Regions from separate parts of the Luteimonas sp. MC1828 genome, predicted to be linked through region 2. Evidence: riboswitches for the same ligand, from Rfam matches in the RefSeq annotation. Region 2 holds a riboswitch; the other holds the start of a gene.
What was found. Region 2 has a riboswitch for cobalamin ahead of JHB91_RS10150 (ribonucleoside-diphosphate reductase subunit alpha). Riboswitches for the same ligand answer to the same signal wherever they lie in the genome.
Positions count from the first base shown of each region.

Region 1: it holds a riboswitch for cobalamin, as region 2 does, so the genes downstream of both, btuB (TonB-dependent vitamin B12 receptor) here and JHB91_RS10150 (ribonucleoside-diphosphate reductase subunit alpha) in region 2, are expected to answer to the same signal.

Region 1 is NZ_JAEMNY010000001.1:1,784,482-1,792,590, forward strand. Features, by position in the region: gene JHB91_RS08175 (efflux RND transporter periplasmic adaptor subunit) at 1-777, shown strand, start outside; gene JHB91_RS08180 (efflux RND transporter permease subunit) at 779-3,949, shown strand; gene bioD (dethiobiotin synthase) at 3,965-4,669, opposite strand; gene JHB91_RS08190 (GAF domain-containing protein) at 4,668-5,153, shown strand; gene JHB91_RS08195 (TfoX/Sxy family protein) at 5,150-5,494, shown strand; cobalamin riboswitch at 5,493-5,730, shown strand; gene btuB (TonB-dependent vitamin B12 receptor) at 5,852-7,726, shown strand; gene gph (phosphoglycolate phosphatase) at 7,751-8,109, opposite strand, start outside.
Region 2 is NZ_JAEMNY010000002.1:64,521-72,629, forward strand. Features, by position in the region: gene JHB91_RS10140 (amidohydrolase) at 1-699, opposite strand, end outside; gene JHB91_RS10145 (ribonucleotide-diphosphate reductase subunit beta) at 751-1,770, opposite strand; gene JHB91_RS10150 (ribonucleoside-diphosphate reductase subunit alpha) at 1,822-4,266, opposite strand; cobalamin riboswitch at 4,452-4,688, opposite strand; gene zapE (cell division protein ZapE) at 4,725-5,840, opposite strand; gene JHB91_RS10160 (alpha/beta fold hydrolase) at 5,854-6,531, opposite strand; gene JHB91_RS10165 (ExeM/NucH family extracellular endonuclease) at 6,555-7,988, opposite strand; gene JHB91_RS10170 (c-type cytochrome) at 8,079-8,109, opposite strand, start outside.

The DNA.
Region 1 (8,109 bases), on a different contig from region 2:
GACCGCCTGGTGTCGAAGGCCGAGGTCGACCAGCGCGCCGCGGATGCCGCCAGCACCGTGGCCCAGGCCGACGCGCAGCGCGCGCTGATCGCGCAGAAGGTGATCCGCGCGCCGTTCGACGGCATGCTCGGCATCCGCCGCGTCAACCTCGGGCAGTTCGTCAATCCCGGCGACCCGATCGTCAGCCTGCAGTCGCTGGACCCGATCTATCTCGACTTCACCCTGCCCGAGCAGCGCATGGGCGCTGTGCTGCCGGGGACCGCGGTGCGGGCCACGGTCGACGCGCTGCCGGGGCAGACGTTCGAGGGCCGGATCACCGCCGTCGAGCCCGGCGCCGATGCCAGCACGCGCAACTTCCGCGTGCAGGCGACGTTCGACAACCCCGGACGCAACCTGCGCCCCGGCACGTTCGCCCGCGTCGGCTTCGACGTCGGCGGCGTGCGCGACGTGGTGGTGATCCCGCAGACCGCGGTGAGCTTCAACCCCTATGGCAACGCCGTGTACGTGATCCAGGAGGCGCCGGCGGATGCCGAGGCCGCCGCAAAGGCGGCCGCCGCCGAAAGCGGCCAGCCCGCGGGTCCGCGCCTGGTGGTCAAGCAGCGCTTCATCCGCACCGGCGCCACGCGCGGCGACCTGGTGGCGGTGACCGAAGGGCTGGCGCCGGGGGATCGCGTCGTCACCAGCGGCCTGCTGCGTCTGCGCAACGACGCGATGGTGACCATCAACGACAAGGTGCAACCGACCGCCGAGGCCGACCCCACGCCCGAGAACCGCTGAGATGACGTTCACCGACATCTTCGTCAACAAGCCGGTGCTGGCCACGGTGGTCAGCCTGTTCATCCTGCTGCTCGGCCTGCGCGCGTTCTCCGAACTCAACGTGCGCCAGTATCCCGAGCTGCAGAATGCGGTGGTCACCGTCAGCACCACCTACTTCGGCGCCGACGCCGACCTCATCCAGGGCTTCATCACCACGCCGCTCGAGCGCGAGGTCGCCAGCGCCGAAGGCATCGACTACCTGGTGTCGAGCAGCGCAGCGGGCGCGAGCACCATCCAGGCCTACATCCGCCTCGACGCCGACGCCAACGAGGCGCTGACCCAGATCGCCGCCAAGGTGAACAAGCTGCGCGGCCAGCTGCCGGAGGAGTCCGAGGACCCGGTGATCGACCTGCAGCAGGGCCAGCAGGTGGCGGCGATGTACGTGTCGTTCGCCAGCGACCGCCTCAGCGACAACCAGATCACCGACTACCTGACGCGCGCCGTCGAGCCGCGCATCGCCACCATCGAAGGCGTGCAGCGCGCCGACATCTACGGCTCCGGCGCCTTCGCCATGCGCGTGTGGCTGAAGCCCGACCGCATGACCGCGCTGCAGGTGACGGCCAGCGACGTGCAGGCCGCGCTGCGCTCGAACAACGTGCTCTCCGCACTGGGCTCCACCAAGGGGCAGATGGTCAGCATCGACCTCACCGCGCGTACCGACCTGCGCACGCCGGAGGAATTCCGCGCGCTGGTGGTGCGCGAGGAGGGCGATGCGATCGTGCGCCTGGGCGACGTGGCCGATGTCGAACTCGGCTCCGAGAACTACGGTTCCTCGGTGCGCATCAACGGCGATGCGGCCACCTTCATGGGCATCTTCGTCTCGCCCGACGCCAACTCGCTCGACGTGATCGCCGAGGTGCGCCGCGTCTGGGACGAGGAGATCATCCCGCAGCTGCCCGAGGGCATCGAGGGCACCATCCCCTACGACAGCACCGAGGCGATCCAGGACGCGATCAACGAGGTCATCACCACCATCGTGGAAGCGATCGTCATCGTGATCGTGGTGATCTTCCTGTTCCTCGGCTCGTTGCGCAGCGTGTTGATCCCGGCGGTGACGGTGCCGCTGTCGCTCATCGGCGCCCTGTTCCTGATGCTGCTGATGGGCTTCACCATCAACCTGCTGACGTTGCTGGCAATGGTGCTGGCGATCGGCATCGTGGTGGACGACGCGATCATCGTGCTCGAGAACATCCACCGCCACATCGAGGAGGGCATGGCGCCGAAGGACGCCGCGCTCAAGGGTGCGCGCGAGCTGGCCTGGCCGGTGGTGGCGATGACCACCACGCTGGTGGCCGTGTACCTGCCGATCGGCTTCCAGGGCGGCCTGACCGGCGTGCTGTTCACCGAGTTCGCGTTCACGCTCGCTGGCGCGGTGCTGCTGTCGGGCGTGATCGCGCTGACGCTCACGCCGATGATGTGCGCGAAGATCCTCAAGCCGCACGGCGCGGGCGGCAAGGGCCGGCTCGAGTCGTGGCTGGACACCCGCTTCGAGCGCCTGCGCCACGGCTACCAGCGGCGCCTGCACGGCGCACTGGCGACCAGGGGCGTGATCGCGGTGTTCGGCGCGATCGTGCTGGTGTCCTGCGTGCTGCTGTACGTGGTGGCGCCCAAGGAGCCGGCGCCGGTCGAGGACGAGGGTTTCATCTTCGCCATCGGCAGCGCCGACGCCTACACCACGCTCGACTACGTGGAGCGCTACACCGAAGAGATGACGGCGATGGCACGCGACGTGCCGGAAGTCGGCGACTTCTTCCTGTTCAACGGCGGCTTCGGCGGCGGCGGCGGGGCCAGCAACAGTGCCATCGCCGGCTTCGTCCTCAAGCCCTGGAGCCAGCGCGAACGCTCGACCAACCAGGTGCTGCAGCAGGACCTGCAGCCGAAGCTTGCCAGCGTCACCGGCCTCAATACCTTCGCCGTCATCCCGCCCTCGCTGCCGAGCGCGGGTGGCGACGGCGGCGGTGAATTCCTGGTGTCGGGCATCGGTTCGCTGGAGCAGCTGAAGGAGCTCGCCGATGCCATCGTCGAGCGTGCCAACGCGAGTCGCCGCTTCATCTTCCTCGACACCGACCTGAAGATCGACAAGCCGCGCATCGAGGTGCACATCGACCGCGACAAGGCCGCCACGCTCGGCATCGACATGCGCACCCTGGCGGCGGACATGTCGGCGATGCTGGCCGGCGCCTACGTGAATCGTTTCGCGATGGCGAACCGCTCGTACCGTGTGATCCCGCAGGTGCAGCGCAGCGACCGCCTCAATGCCGAACAGCTGGGCAACTACTACACGCGCACCCGCGACGGCCGGCTGATCCCGCTGTCGACCATCGTCACGCTCGAGGAGAGCACGCAGCCGCAGTCGCTGAAGCGCTTCCAGCAGCTGAATTCGGTGGGCATCACCTTCGCGCCGCGTCCCGGCGTGAGCAAGGGCGAGGCGCTGCGCGTGCTCGAGGACGCCGCGGCCGAGGTGCTGCCGCAGGGCTACAGCGTCGACTTCGCCGGCGAGTCGCGCCAGTTCAAGCAGGAGGGCGCCACGATGCTGGTGACGCTGGCGTTCGCGCTGATCGTGATCTTCCTGGTGCTGTCGGCGCAGTTCGAGAGCTTCCGCGACGCGCTGATCATGCTGATCACCGTGCCGATGGCGATCTGCGGCGCGCTGCTGGTGCTCAACGTGCTGGCGATGGTGGCGGGCATCCTGCAGTTCTCGGGCATCGAGGCCTTCCCGGGCATGAGCATCAACATCTACACCCAGGTGGGCCTGGTCACGCTGGTCGGCGTGATCTCCAAGCACGGCATCCTGATCGTCGAGTTCGCCAACAAGCTGCAGGCCGAGCGCGGCCTGTCGAAGCGCGAGGCGATCGAGGAGGCCACGGCCATCCGCCTGCGCCCGGTGCTGATGACCACCGCTGCGCTGGTGTTCGCGATGATCCCGCTGCTGATCGCCAGCGGCCCGGGCGCGTCGGCACGCTTTTCAATGGGCGTGGTGATCGCCGCGGGCATGACCATCGGGACCACGTTCACCCTGTTCGTGCTGCCGGCGTTCTACCTGTACCTGGCGCGCGACCACCGCGCAGGCGCTGCCGCGCAACCCGATGCGGCGGGCGACGCGGGCATGCAGCCGCTGCCGCATGAGGCCTGACGCAGGCGCCGCGGGTCAGTCGCCGGCGACGGCGGCGGCCGCGGCGTGCAGGCTGCCCGCCAACACGCCCGGGTCCGGCACCGCGCCAGCGTGCGGCACCACCCCCAGGCACGGCACGGGCAGCGCGTCGCGCAGCAGGTCGAGGTAGGCGTCGCCGCGGGCGAACCCGGGATCCACGGCGCAACCCACCCAGCCGAGCAGCCTGCAGCCGTCGCCGATGATTGCCCGGGCGCTCAGCCGCGCATGGCTGAGGCAGCCCAGGCGCAGCCCGACCACCAGCAGCACCGGCAGCTGCAGCGCGCGCGCGAGGTCGGCATGCTCGATGCCGTCGGCCAGCGGCGAGAGCCAGCCACCGGCGCCCTCCACGACCACCACGTCGGCCTCCGCCGCGAGCCGCGCGTAGGCCGCCGCGATCGGCGGCAACGCGACCACGACCCCCGCCGCGCGTGCCGCCAGCTGTGGTGCGGTCGGCTCGGGCAGCGCCCACGGGTTCACGTCGGCGTAGGCCGCGGGCGGGTCGCTGGCGGCCTGGAGGGCCAGCGCGTCCTCGTTGCGCAGGCCGTGCGATGTCGCATCGCAGCCAGCGGCCACCGGCTTCATGCCGCGTACGCGCAGCCCGCGGGCACGCAGCGCATGCAGCAGCGCGACGCTGGCAACGCTCTTTCCCACGCCGGTGTCGGTGCCGGTCACCAGCACACGGCGCGCTACACTCGCTGTCATGTTCACCTCGCAGATTCTAAGCGGCGACAAGCCGGAGCAGTACGCGCAGCTCGTCGCGCAGGCACGCGCACTGCTGGCCGGCGAACGCGACCGCATCGCCAATGCCGCCAACCTCTCGGCGCTGGTCTACCACGCGCTGCCGGACCTCAACTGGGTCGGTTTCTACTTCTTCGACGGCACCGAACTGGTGGTCGGTCCGTTCCAGGGGCAGCCGGCCTGCGTGCGCATTCCGCTCGACCGCGGCGTGTGCGGCGCCGCGGCGCGCACCGCGCTCACCCAGCGCGTCGACGACGTCGAGGCCTTCCCCGGCCATATTGCCTGCGACGCCGCATCACGCTCGGAGCTGGTGGTGCCGCTGTTCCACGACGGCGCGCTGGTCGGGGTGTTCGACCTCGACAGTCCGGTTCCCGGCCGGTTTGACGTTACTGACCAGAGGGGACTCGAGGAGATCGCCGCCGTGTATCTGGAAACCATGGGGCAATGAGCGCGCCACCGCCGCTCAAGATGCGCAACATCGGCCCGAAGTCGGCCGCGTGGCTGCGCCAGGTCGGGCTGCGCACTCCCGAGGACCTGATCGCCGCCGGGCCGCTGGACGCCTTCATGCGCATCAAGCGCGCCGGCTTCAAGCCCAGCCTCAACCTGCTGTATTCGCTCGAGGGCGCGCTGTGCGACTGCCACTGGCAGGACGTGCCGGATGCGCGCCGCGTGGAGCTGGTGGCGGCCGCCGAAGAGGCGATCGCGCAGCTGCCTGCGCCGCGCAACCGTCCGCCGGCGGGGCCGGTGACCACCACGATGATGCAGGACGACGACGGCGCGATGCCGTAGACTGCGCGCACTTTCTGGTGACCCGCGGGGCTTCCCCCAACGGTTGAAACGGGAAGCCGGTGACCTTCCGCCCGCCACCAAGGCGTGCGAAGCACTCCGGCGCTGCCCCCGCAACGGTAAGCGTGGAACACCCCGGCAAACCGCCACTGTGCAACGCACGGGAAGGCGCCGGGGCTGGAGCGGCTGCATCGCTCCGCCCGCGAGCCCGGAGACCGGCCCGAAAGACGACTGGTTGTGACGCGGAGGGCGTTGCGGCGGCAGTGCGCCGTGCCTCGCCACGTCTCCTTCCGTCCCCGCTCCCTGCCCGCAACCTCCACGACACTGTCGCGCGGGCGTGCGCGACGCATGGAGACACGCATGAAACCGCAGTACCGAATCTCGACCCTTGCCGTTGCCCTGGCCCTGTCACCCGCGGCGTTCGCCGCCGGCGCCATCCAGTCCACCGACCTCGACACCATCGTGGTCACCGCCACCCGCACCGCGATCAACGCCGAGGACAGCAACGTGCCGGTGCAGGTGCTCGACCGCGCCGCCATCGAGCGCAGCCAGGCGACCTCCCTCCAGGAACTGCTGCGCGGCCGCGCCGGCATCAACCTCGCCAACCAGGGTGGCCCCGGCAAGCTGTCGTCGCTGTTCGTGCGCGGAACGGAATCCGACCACGTGCTGGTGCTGGTGGACGGCGTGCGCATCGGCTCGGCCTCGGCCGGCATGGCGTCGTTCCAGGACCTGCCGCTCGACCAGATCGACCGCGTGGAAATCGTGCGCGGCCCACGTTCCAGCCTGTACGGCTCCGAGGCCATCGGCGGCGTGATCCAGGTGTTCACGCGCCGCGCCGGCGCCGGCACGCGCAGCAACCTCAGCCTTGGCATCGGCAGCAACCACCTGCGCCAGGCCAGCGCCGGCATCGGCCACACCGGTGAGCGCGGCTGGTTCCAGGCGCAGGGTGCGTGGCAGCGCACCGACGGCATCGACTCCTGCCGCGGCACCGCCGTCGGCTGGGGCGCGGGCTGCTACGCCGACGAACCCGACCGCGACGGCTACCGCAACGCCTCGCTGAGCGTGCGCGGCGGCGGCAGCATTGGCGAAACCGTGGAGCTGGAAGGCCACGCGCTGGTCGCCGACGCCTTCAACGAATACGACGGCACCGTCTTCGGCGGCAACGAGGCCGACAACCGCCAGCAGGTGTTCGGCGCCCGCCTCGGCTGGCGCCCGGACGCGCGCACGGACGTGAATGTCCGCATCGGCCGCGCCGACGACCAGGCCGAGAGCCACTTCTTCGATCACGCCACGGGCACGCGCAGCTACGCCAGCACCTTCGACACCCGTCGCGACACCGCCTCGGTGCAGGGCGACTTCACTCTGGCCGAAACGCACCTCCTCAGCGCCGGCGTCGACTGGATGCGTGATCGCGTGACCGGCAGCACCGGCTTCACCGTCGACAGCCGCGACAACGCCGGCCTGTTCCTCGCCTACCAGGGCGGCAGCGGCGCGCACAGCTACGAAGCGAGCCTGCGCCACGACGACAACCAGCAGTTCGGCGGCCACGCCACCGGCAGCGTCGGCTACGGCCTGAAGTTCGCCAACGGCATGCGCCTCACCGCCAGCGCCGGCACGGGCTTCAAGGTGCCGACCTTCAACGACCTGTACTACCCCGGCGGCTGGGGCAATCCGCACCTCGAGCCGGAGGAATCGCAGACCGTGAACCTCGGGCTGGCGCAGTTCGGCGAGGGCTGGAACTGGACCGTCAACGCGTTCCAGACCGACATCGAGGAGCTGATCGGCTACGACACGGCGTTTGCCCTGGTGAACGTCGACGAGGCACGCATCCGCGGCGCCGAACTGACCGGCTTCATGTCGCTGGCCGGCTGGGACCTCAACGCCGAGCTGAGCCACATCGACCCGCGCAACCGCAGTGTCGGAAGCAACCACGGCAACCTGCTGCCGCGCCGCTCGCGCAACACCGCGCGCGTCGACATCGACCGCGCGCTGGGCGCGTTCCGCATCGGCATGAGCGGCTTCGGCAACGGCGCGCGCTACGACGATGCCGCCAACAGCGCGCGCCTCGGCGGCTACGGCACCCTCGACCTGCGCGTGGAGTACGCGATCAGCAGCGAGTGGACGCTGCAGGCGCGGGTGGCCAACGTGTTCGACCGCGAATACGAAACGATCGCCTGGTTCAACCAGCCGGGGCGGGAATACGGGTTGACGCTGCGCTACCAGCAGCGGCCCTGACCGCGGGTTGCCGCGGGGTTGCCGTCAGCCGCGGAGCGCGAGCAACCCCTCCAGACCATCCAGCACCGCCACCGCGCCCGCGCGCTCCAGGTCGAAGTCGCGCGGGTAGCCGTGGCGCAGCAGCACGAGGTCCATGCCGGCGGCGTGCGCGGCGGCGGCATCGGCCTCGGAGTCGCCGACCATCAGGCATTCGTCCACGCCACGCCCGTGCCGTTCCGCCAGGTGCAGCAGCGGCATCGCGTGCGGCTTGCGCTCGGCGAGCGTATCGCCGCCGACGATGCCGTCGAAGCGGTGGGCAATGCCCATCGCCTCGAGCAGCGGGCGCACGTAGCGTTCGGGCTTGTTGGTGCAGATCGCCATGGCCACGCCGTCGGCGTGCAGTG
Region 2 (8,109 bases):
CTTGACCACGATGTTGAAGCGGTCGGACGCGGCCATCGTCGGCCCGCTGCGCACGCCGAGCTTGCCGGCCTGCAGCGTCGAGAACACATGCAGGCCGAATACCGCATCCGGCTTGAAGTCGCGGAACACACCCTGCGCCAGCATCTCCTTCGCGCCGCCCTTCTCGTCGTCCGGCGGGCCTTCCTCGGCGGGCTGGAACACGAACAGCACCTCGCCCGGCAGGTCGTCGCGCATCGCCACCAGCGCCTCGGCGACGCCCATCAGCACCGAGGTGTGGGCGTCGTGGCCGCAGGCGTGCATCACGCCGACGGTCTCGCCGCGGTAGGTCGAGGTGGCCTTGGATGCGAACGGCAGGCCGCTGGTCTCGGTCACCGGCAGCGCGTCCATGTCGGCGCGCAGCGCGATGCGCGGCCCCGGCTTGCCGCCCTTGAGCACGGCGGTAACGCCGGTGGTGGCGATGCCGGTCACAGGCTCCAGGCCGAGTGCGCGCAGGTGCTCGGCGACCAGCGCCGCGGTGCGCGTCTCGCGGTTGCCGAGCTCCGGGTACTGGTGCAGGTCGCGGCGCCAGGCCACGACCTTGGCGCCGAGTTCCGACGCGGCCGCGGCCACTTCCGGGCGCTGCCCGTCCCGGGCATGCAGCGGCAGCGCCAGGCCGGCGAGGACGAACGACGACAGCAGGATGCAGGCGTTGCGTGACATGGCGCGTTCTCCCCGGACAGTGCGCCGATGGTAACCGGCGGACGGCAGCCGTCAGAACGCCTCGTCGAAGGCCACTTCGCCCTCCACGCCTACCTGGTAGGCCGAGACCCGCCGCTCGAAGAAGTTGGTCAGTTCCTGTACGTCCTGCAGCTCCATGAACGCGAACGGGTTGCGCGCGCCGAAATGCCGCGGCATGCCCAGCTGGACCATGCGCTGGTCGGCGCAGTACTCCAGGTACTGGCGCATGTCCTTCAGCGACAGCCCGGCCACGCCGCCCGACAGCGTGTCCTCGGCGAACGCGTACTCGCACTCCACCGCCTCGGTCATCATTTCCACCACCTGCGCGCGGAACGCGTCGTCGACCAGGTCCGGCTCCTCCTCGCGCGCGGTGCGGATGACCTCGAACGCGAATGCCATGTGGCAGCTCTCGTCGCGGAATACCCAGTTGGTTCCGCTGGCCAGGCCGTGCAGCAGCCCGCGCGAGCGCAGGTAGTACACGTAGGCGAACGCGCCGAAGAAGAACAGGCCCTCGATGCAGCCGGCGAAACACACCAGGTTGAGCAGGAACTGGCGGCGCTGCGCGCGGGTCTCGATGCGGGTGACGCCCTGCAGCGAGTCGATCCACTTGAAGCAGAATCCGGCCTTGCGGCGGATCGAGGGGATGTGCTCGACCGCGGCGAAGGCACGCGTGCGGTCGGCGGGATCGGGCAGGTAGGTGTCGAGCAGGGTGAGGTAGAACTGCACGTGCAGCGCCTCTTCGTACAGCTGCCGGGACAGGTACATCCGCGCTTCCGGCGCGTTGATGTGCTGGTAGAGGTTGAGCACCAGGTTGTTGGACACGATGGAATCGCCGGTCGCGAAGAACGCGATCAGGCGCTCGATCAGATGGCGCTCGGCGGGGCCGACCCTGGTCTTGAGGTCGGTGGTGTCGAGCGAGAAGTCGACCTCCTCCACCGTCCAGGTGTTGCGGATCGCGTCGCGGTACATCTCGTAGAAGCGCGGGTAGCGCATCGGCCGCAGGGTAAGTTCGAAGCCGGGGTCGAGCAGCAGCCGGGGGTGGTGCGTGGACATCATGGTGTTCCTCGGGATACGGGCGGGCTTGCGGAGTCGCGTCTGCACGGCCTACTGGCAGGCCTCGCAGCTCTCCGGGTTCTCCAGCGAGCAGGCCACCGCCTCGGCCGGTGCGTACTCCCGCGGGGCCGGCGCCTCCGCGTCCATGCCAGCCAGCGTCGCCTTGGCGATCTTCGTGGCCGGCCGCGAGCGCAGGTAGTACGTGGTCTTGATGCCGCGCTTCCAGGCATGCATGTACATCGACGACATCGCGCCGATCGACGGGCTTTCCATGAACAGGTTGAGCGACGCGGACTGGTCGATGAACGCGCCGCGGTCGGCGGCCATGTCGATCAGCGAGCGCATCGGCACTTCCCAGGCGGTGCGGTAGATCGCGCGCAGCGCCTCCGGTACCTGCGCCAGGCCCTGCACCGAACCCTCGGCGCGCTTGATCGCGTCGCGCACCTCCGGCGTCCACAGGCCGAGCTTCTTGAGTTCCAGCACCAGGTGGCGGTTGACCTGCAGGAAGTCGCCGGACAGCGTCTCGCGCTTGAACAGGTTGGACACCTGCGGCTCCACGCATTCGTAGCAGCCGGCGATCGAGGCGATGGTGGCGGTGGGCGCGATGGCGATCAGCAGCGAGTTGCGCAGGCCGTGCTCGCGGATGCGCGCGCGCAGCGCGTCCCAGCGCGCGGTGTCGGCCGGGGTCACGCCCCAGGCGTCGAATTGCAGCTCGCCGGCAGCGGCGCGGGTGTCGGCGAACGCCGGGTGGCGGCCGCGTTCGGTCGCCAGCTCGCAGGACGCTTCAAGCGCGTGGAAATAGATCGCTTCGGCGATGCGCGCCGACAGCGTGCGCGCCTCGTCGCCGTCGAACGGCAGGCGCAGCTGGAAGAACACGTCCTGCAGGCCCATCACGCCCAGCCCGACCGGCCGCCAGCGCAGGTTGCCGCTGCGCGCGGAGTCGATCGGATAGAAGTTGAGGTCGATCACCCGGTCGAGCTGGCGCACCGCGAGGCGAACGGTCTCGCCGAGCTTGTCGAAATCGAAGCGCGTGCCGTGCCCGGCATCGGCCTCCAGGTGGTGTGCAAGGTTGATCGAACCCAGGTTGCAGACCGCGGTCTCGCTGTCGGATGTGACCTCGAGGATCTCGGTGCACAGGTTGGACAGATGGATGACGTTGCCGGCCCGCGCGGTCTGGTTGCTGGCGCGGTTGCACGCGTCCTTGAACGTCATCCAGCCGTTGCCGGTCTGCGCCAGCGTGCGCATCATCCGCGCGTACAGCTCGCGCGCCTTCAGCGTGCGCACCGCCTTGCCGTCGGCCTCGGCCTGCGCGTAGGCGCGATCGAACGCGTCGCCATGGAGGTCGGTGAAGTCGGGCACCACGCGCGGATCGAACAGTGACCAGTCGGCATCCGCCTCCACGCGGCGCATGAACAGGTCCGGGATCCAGTTCGCCAGGTTGAGGTTGTGGGTGCGCCGCGCGTCGTCGCCGGTGTTGTCGCGCAGTTCCAGGAACTCCTCGACGTCGGCATGCCACGGCTCCAGGTACACGCAGGCCGCGCCCTTGCGCTTGCCGCCCTGGTTGACCGCCGCCACCGAGGAATCCAGGGTCTTCAGCCACGGCACGATGCCGTTGGAATGGCCATTGGTGGACGTGATCAGCGAACCGCGCGAGCGCACGCGCGTGAAGCTCACGCCGATGCCGCCGCTGAACTTGGAGAGCTGCGCGATCTCGCCGTACCTGCGGTAGATGGACTCCAGCGAATCCCGTGGCGAGTCGAGCAGGAAGCACGACGACAGCTGCTCGTGGGTGGTGCCGGCGTTGAACAGCGTGGGCGACGACGGCAGGTAGTCCAGGCGGCCCATGCGCCGGTACAGCGCCAGTGCCTCGGGCACGTCCTCGCTGAGCGCGCAGGCGATGCGCAGGAAGAACTGCTGCGGCGATTCGACCACCTTGCGCGTGTGCGGGTGGCGCAGCAGGTAGCGGTCGTACAGCGTGCGCAGGCCGAAGTAGTCGAAGCGCAGGTCCAGCGACGCATCGATCGCGTCGTTGAGCTTGCGCGCGTTGGCCTGCACGAAGCCGAGCAGGCGCGCGTTGATCAGGCCGAGTTCGTGGCCGCGTGCGACCGACTGCGAGAACGCGTGGATCTCCTGGCCGGCGACCTCCTTGGCGATCACGCCGGCCAGCAGGCGCGCGGCGAGGCGGCTGTACTCGGGCTCTTCCGCGGTCAGCATGGCCGCGGTGCGGATCGACAGTTCGTCGAGTTCGCGGGTGCTGGCGCCGTCGTACAGGCCGGAGATGGTGCGCGTGGCGACGCGCATCGGGTCGACGGCGTGCAGGCCCTCGGCGCAGCGCTGCACGGCGCGGACGATCTTGTTGAGGTCGACGGCCTCGTCGCAGCCGTTGCGCTTGAGCACGCGCATCGTGGTGGCGGTGGGCGGCGGGGTGAGCAGGAAGCCGTCGGGGCTGCCGGCCGGTGCCGCGGGCGCGGCGCCGGAGTGGTCGTGTTCGGTCATGGCGTTCGCCTTGTACAGGGTGGCGCACCTGGCCATCGCTCCCTCGGGCGGCGGCCGGAGGCCTGGCGTCGCCAAGGGTCTGGTGTCGGTGTCGCAACGGCCGCGACGCACCCGCGCGAGCGGATGGGCGGAGCTGCGTCACCGGCCATCTCCCCCCGGAGATTCCACGGCCGGCACCGCGCGGCGTGCTTCGCGCGGCTGTCGGCAGGTCTTCGGACTCGTGGATACGGCGACGGAGTCTGTCGCCACCTACTTGCCGCTGCTTCCCGGGGCGCGTGCCCCAGTGCATGTCGCGACTTCGTTTCCACCTACCGCTGCGGGGCAGTGCCGGCCTTGGCACACGTTCGAAAAACGCGCGCCGCACCGGCTTCCCTTTTCATCCCGTGGCGCAGGCCGCGGGAACCGACCGGCACAACATAGTGGGGTCGATGAGGGAGGTCAATACAATATGTCGTGGCCTAGTCGCGGTGCTCGCGCGCCAGGTATTCGGCGCTGCGCATCTCCACCAGCCGCGATGCGGTGCGCTCGAAGGCACCGCGCAGGCGCTCGCCGGAGTACAGCGCGTGCGGCGCGTCCGCGGCGGTGCACACCAGGTTGACGTTGCGGTCGTAGAGCTCGTCGACCAGGGTGACGAAGCGCCGTGCGGCGTCGTCGCGCGTGGCGTCCATGAGCGGGATGCCGCCGAGCAGCACGGTGTGGAACTCGCGCGCGATCTCGATGTAGTCGGCTGCGGCGCGCGGGCCTTCGCACAGCGCGGCGAAGTCGAACCAGGCCATGCCCTTGCAGCGTGCGCGGGTCGCGATCTTGCGGCCCTCGAGTTCGATCGAACCGTCGCGGTGGGCATCGTCGCCGCCGAGCGCATGCCAGCGCGTCTCCAGCCAGGCGTCGCCGCCGTCGTCGAGCGGCGCGCGATACACCGGCGAGCGGGTCAGCTCGCGCAGGCGGTAGTCGGTGTCGCTGACCAGCTCCAGCACGTCGCAGTGCTGTTCGAGCAGTGCGATCGCCGGCAGGAACCGCGCGCGCTGCAGGCCGTCGGCGTACAGCGCGGAGGGCGGCGAATTCGACGTGGTCACCAGCACGATGCCTTCGGCGAACATCCGCTCCAGCACGCGCGCCAGCAGCATCGCGTCGCCGATGTCGCTGACGAAGAACTCGTCCAGCACCAGCACGCGCAGCGAGCGCCGCCATTCGGCCACGATCGTGGCCAACGGGTCGCGTTCGCCGGCGTGCTCGCGCAGGCGCTGGTGGACCACGCGCATGAAGCGGTGGAAATGGGTGCGGCGCTTGCCGTTGCCGCCGCGGGCGCCGGCGTCGAGCTTGGCGACCGGCAGCGGCAGGTGCTCGTAGAACTGGTCGACCAGGAAGGTCTTGCCGCGGCCCACGCCGCCCCAGAGGTAGAGGCCCTGGGGCGCGCGCTCGCCGGCGCCGAGCAGGCGCGTGAGCAGGGTGCCGCGCCGCCGCGCGATCAGCGCCGCATGCACGCGGTCGAGCGCCGCGAGTGCCGGCTGCTGGGCCGGGTCATGGCCCCAGTCGCCGCGTTCAACGCCTGCGCGGTAGGCCTGCGACGGCGACATCCCGCCGCCGTCGTCAGTCATTGCCGCCCGGCAGGTGGCGTCGCACGCCACTCTTGATGGCGCCGCGCAGGTCGATCAGCTTGCGATGGAAGAAGTGCGAAGTGTCGGGCATGCGCACCAGTTCGGCCTTGGCCTTGCGCTTGGCCAGCCAGTCATAGACCGCCTGCGGGTCGACGATCTCGTCGGCCTCGCCCTGCACCACCAGCCACGGCATGGTCGGCAGGGTGATGGCATCGAAGTCCCAGCCGCGGCCCGCCGGCGGCGCGATCGACACCAGCATCGCCGGCTGCAGTTCGCTCGCCATTGCCAGGCTCACGTAGGCGCCGAAGCTGAAGCCGGCCAGCCACAGCTCGTCGGACGGGCGCTGCGCGCGCACCCAGCCGGCGACTGCGCGCAGGTCGTCGCGCTCGCCATCGCCCTGGTCGAACGACCCGGCCGACTGGCCGGTGCCGCGGAAGTTGAAGCGCACCGTGGTCACGCCCAGCTCGCGCAGGGCGCGCGCCGCCATGGTCACCACCTTGTTGTGCATGGTGCCGCCCTCGGTGGGCAGCGGATGGCAGATCACGGCCACCACCGGAACCCGCGCGACGTCGTCATCGGGAACGTCGACCGCCACTTCGAGCGCACCCGCCGGGCCCGGCAAGAGCAGCGCGCCGGAGGCGTCGGGGAACACGGGCAGGGGGGTGGTCATGGGGGAATGATAGGTCCTGGTGTTCAGGGCGTGCGCAGGCGCAGGTCCACGACGACCGGGTCGTGGTCGGAGCTGCGCCATGGCTTGACGGCATGTTCGCCGCCATTGCCTGCCTGATCGGCGACGTTCGATGCCTCGTCCGCGTTGCTGTGCCAGGCGGAGGCCGCCTGCAGGCGCGCTGCCAGCGCCGGGCTCAGCAGGGCGTGGTCGAGGCGGCCGGCCTGGGCGTCATAGACATAGGTGTACGGCGGGCTGGCTGGCGCCGCGTGGCTGCTGGCGGCGAAGGCGTCCTGCCAACCCGCGGTGATGAAGTCGCGCACCGGCTCCTCCATCGCGTAGGCATTGAGGTCGCCGAGCACCGCGACCAGCGTGCTGCCGCTTGCGGTGGGATCGCCGGACAGCCAGTCGCGGAGCAGCGCGCCGGATGCGCGGCGCGTCGGGTTCCAGCAGGACTGGCCATCGCCCTGGTCGGCATCGCCGGCGCTGGCGTCGCGGCAGCCCTTGGACTTGAAATGGTTGGCCACCACCACGAACGCGGGGCCGTCGCCGGAGCGGAAGGCCTGCGCCAGCGGCGCGCGGCTGAGCGTCGCAAAGGGGCCGTCGGCAAGGGTGGCCGGCGCGCCCACGGGGTGCACCCGGTCGCTGCGGTACAGCAGGCCGACGCGGATCGGGTCGCTGCCGGGGCCCGTGCCGGCATCGACGAAGCGCCAGCGCGCGCCTGCGGGGTCCAGGGCGGCGACCAGTTGCGCAATGCTCGAGCGCGCGTCGTAGCCGTCGTTCTCGACTTCCAGTACCGCGACGATGTCCGCCTCCAGCGCCGCCAGCGCGGCCACCAGGCGCGCCTGCTGCGCCACGTATCCGCCCGGGGTGCGCGCGCCGCGCTCGGTGGGGAAGCCGGCGCCGGCGCCGTCACCGTTGAAGAGGTTTTCAAGGTTGAGGCTGGCCAGCCGCAGCTCGCCGGCCCGCGGTGGCGGTGCAGGCCGTGGCGCGGGGCGCAGCGCCGGCGGGGCCGTGACCTCCAGCCGCGCGCCGTATTCGCCCAGGCGCAGGATGCCTTCGGCGCCATCGACGATTCCGCCGGCGCGCCAGTCGGCGGCCGCCACCTGCGCGTCCTCGCCCAGCGCCAGCACCAGGCTGCGCCGCCGGTTGTGGGCGGCCAGCGCTATCGCGTCGGGGCCGGGTGCGGCGACTTCGGTCGGCGCGAACAGGCGGCCGTCGAAGGACAGCACGACCTCGCCGTTGCGCGCCAGGCGCTGGTTGCCGCTCACGACCAGCGGAGCGGCGATGCGGATCCGTTGGCCTTCGTGCACCCGCCAGTCCGCGGGCGGTGCGCCGAGCACGGCGACCGAGTCCGCGTCCGCGGGGCGCGATGTCGCGATGCTGCCGCAGCCCGCCGTGATCGCCAGCAGGGTGGCGGCGAACAGCACGCCAGGAAAGGGCTTGGACAAGCTGCGCATGGCGACTCCGGCGGGGTGGGCGAACGGCAAGCGGGGGGCGGAAATGACAACGCCGCCCGAAGGCGGCGTCGTTGGCAGGCGGGTGGCCGCTTACTCGAGGTTCGCGACCATCCAGTCCACG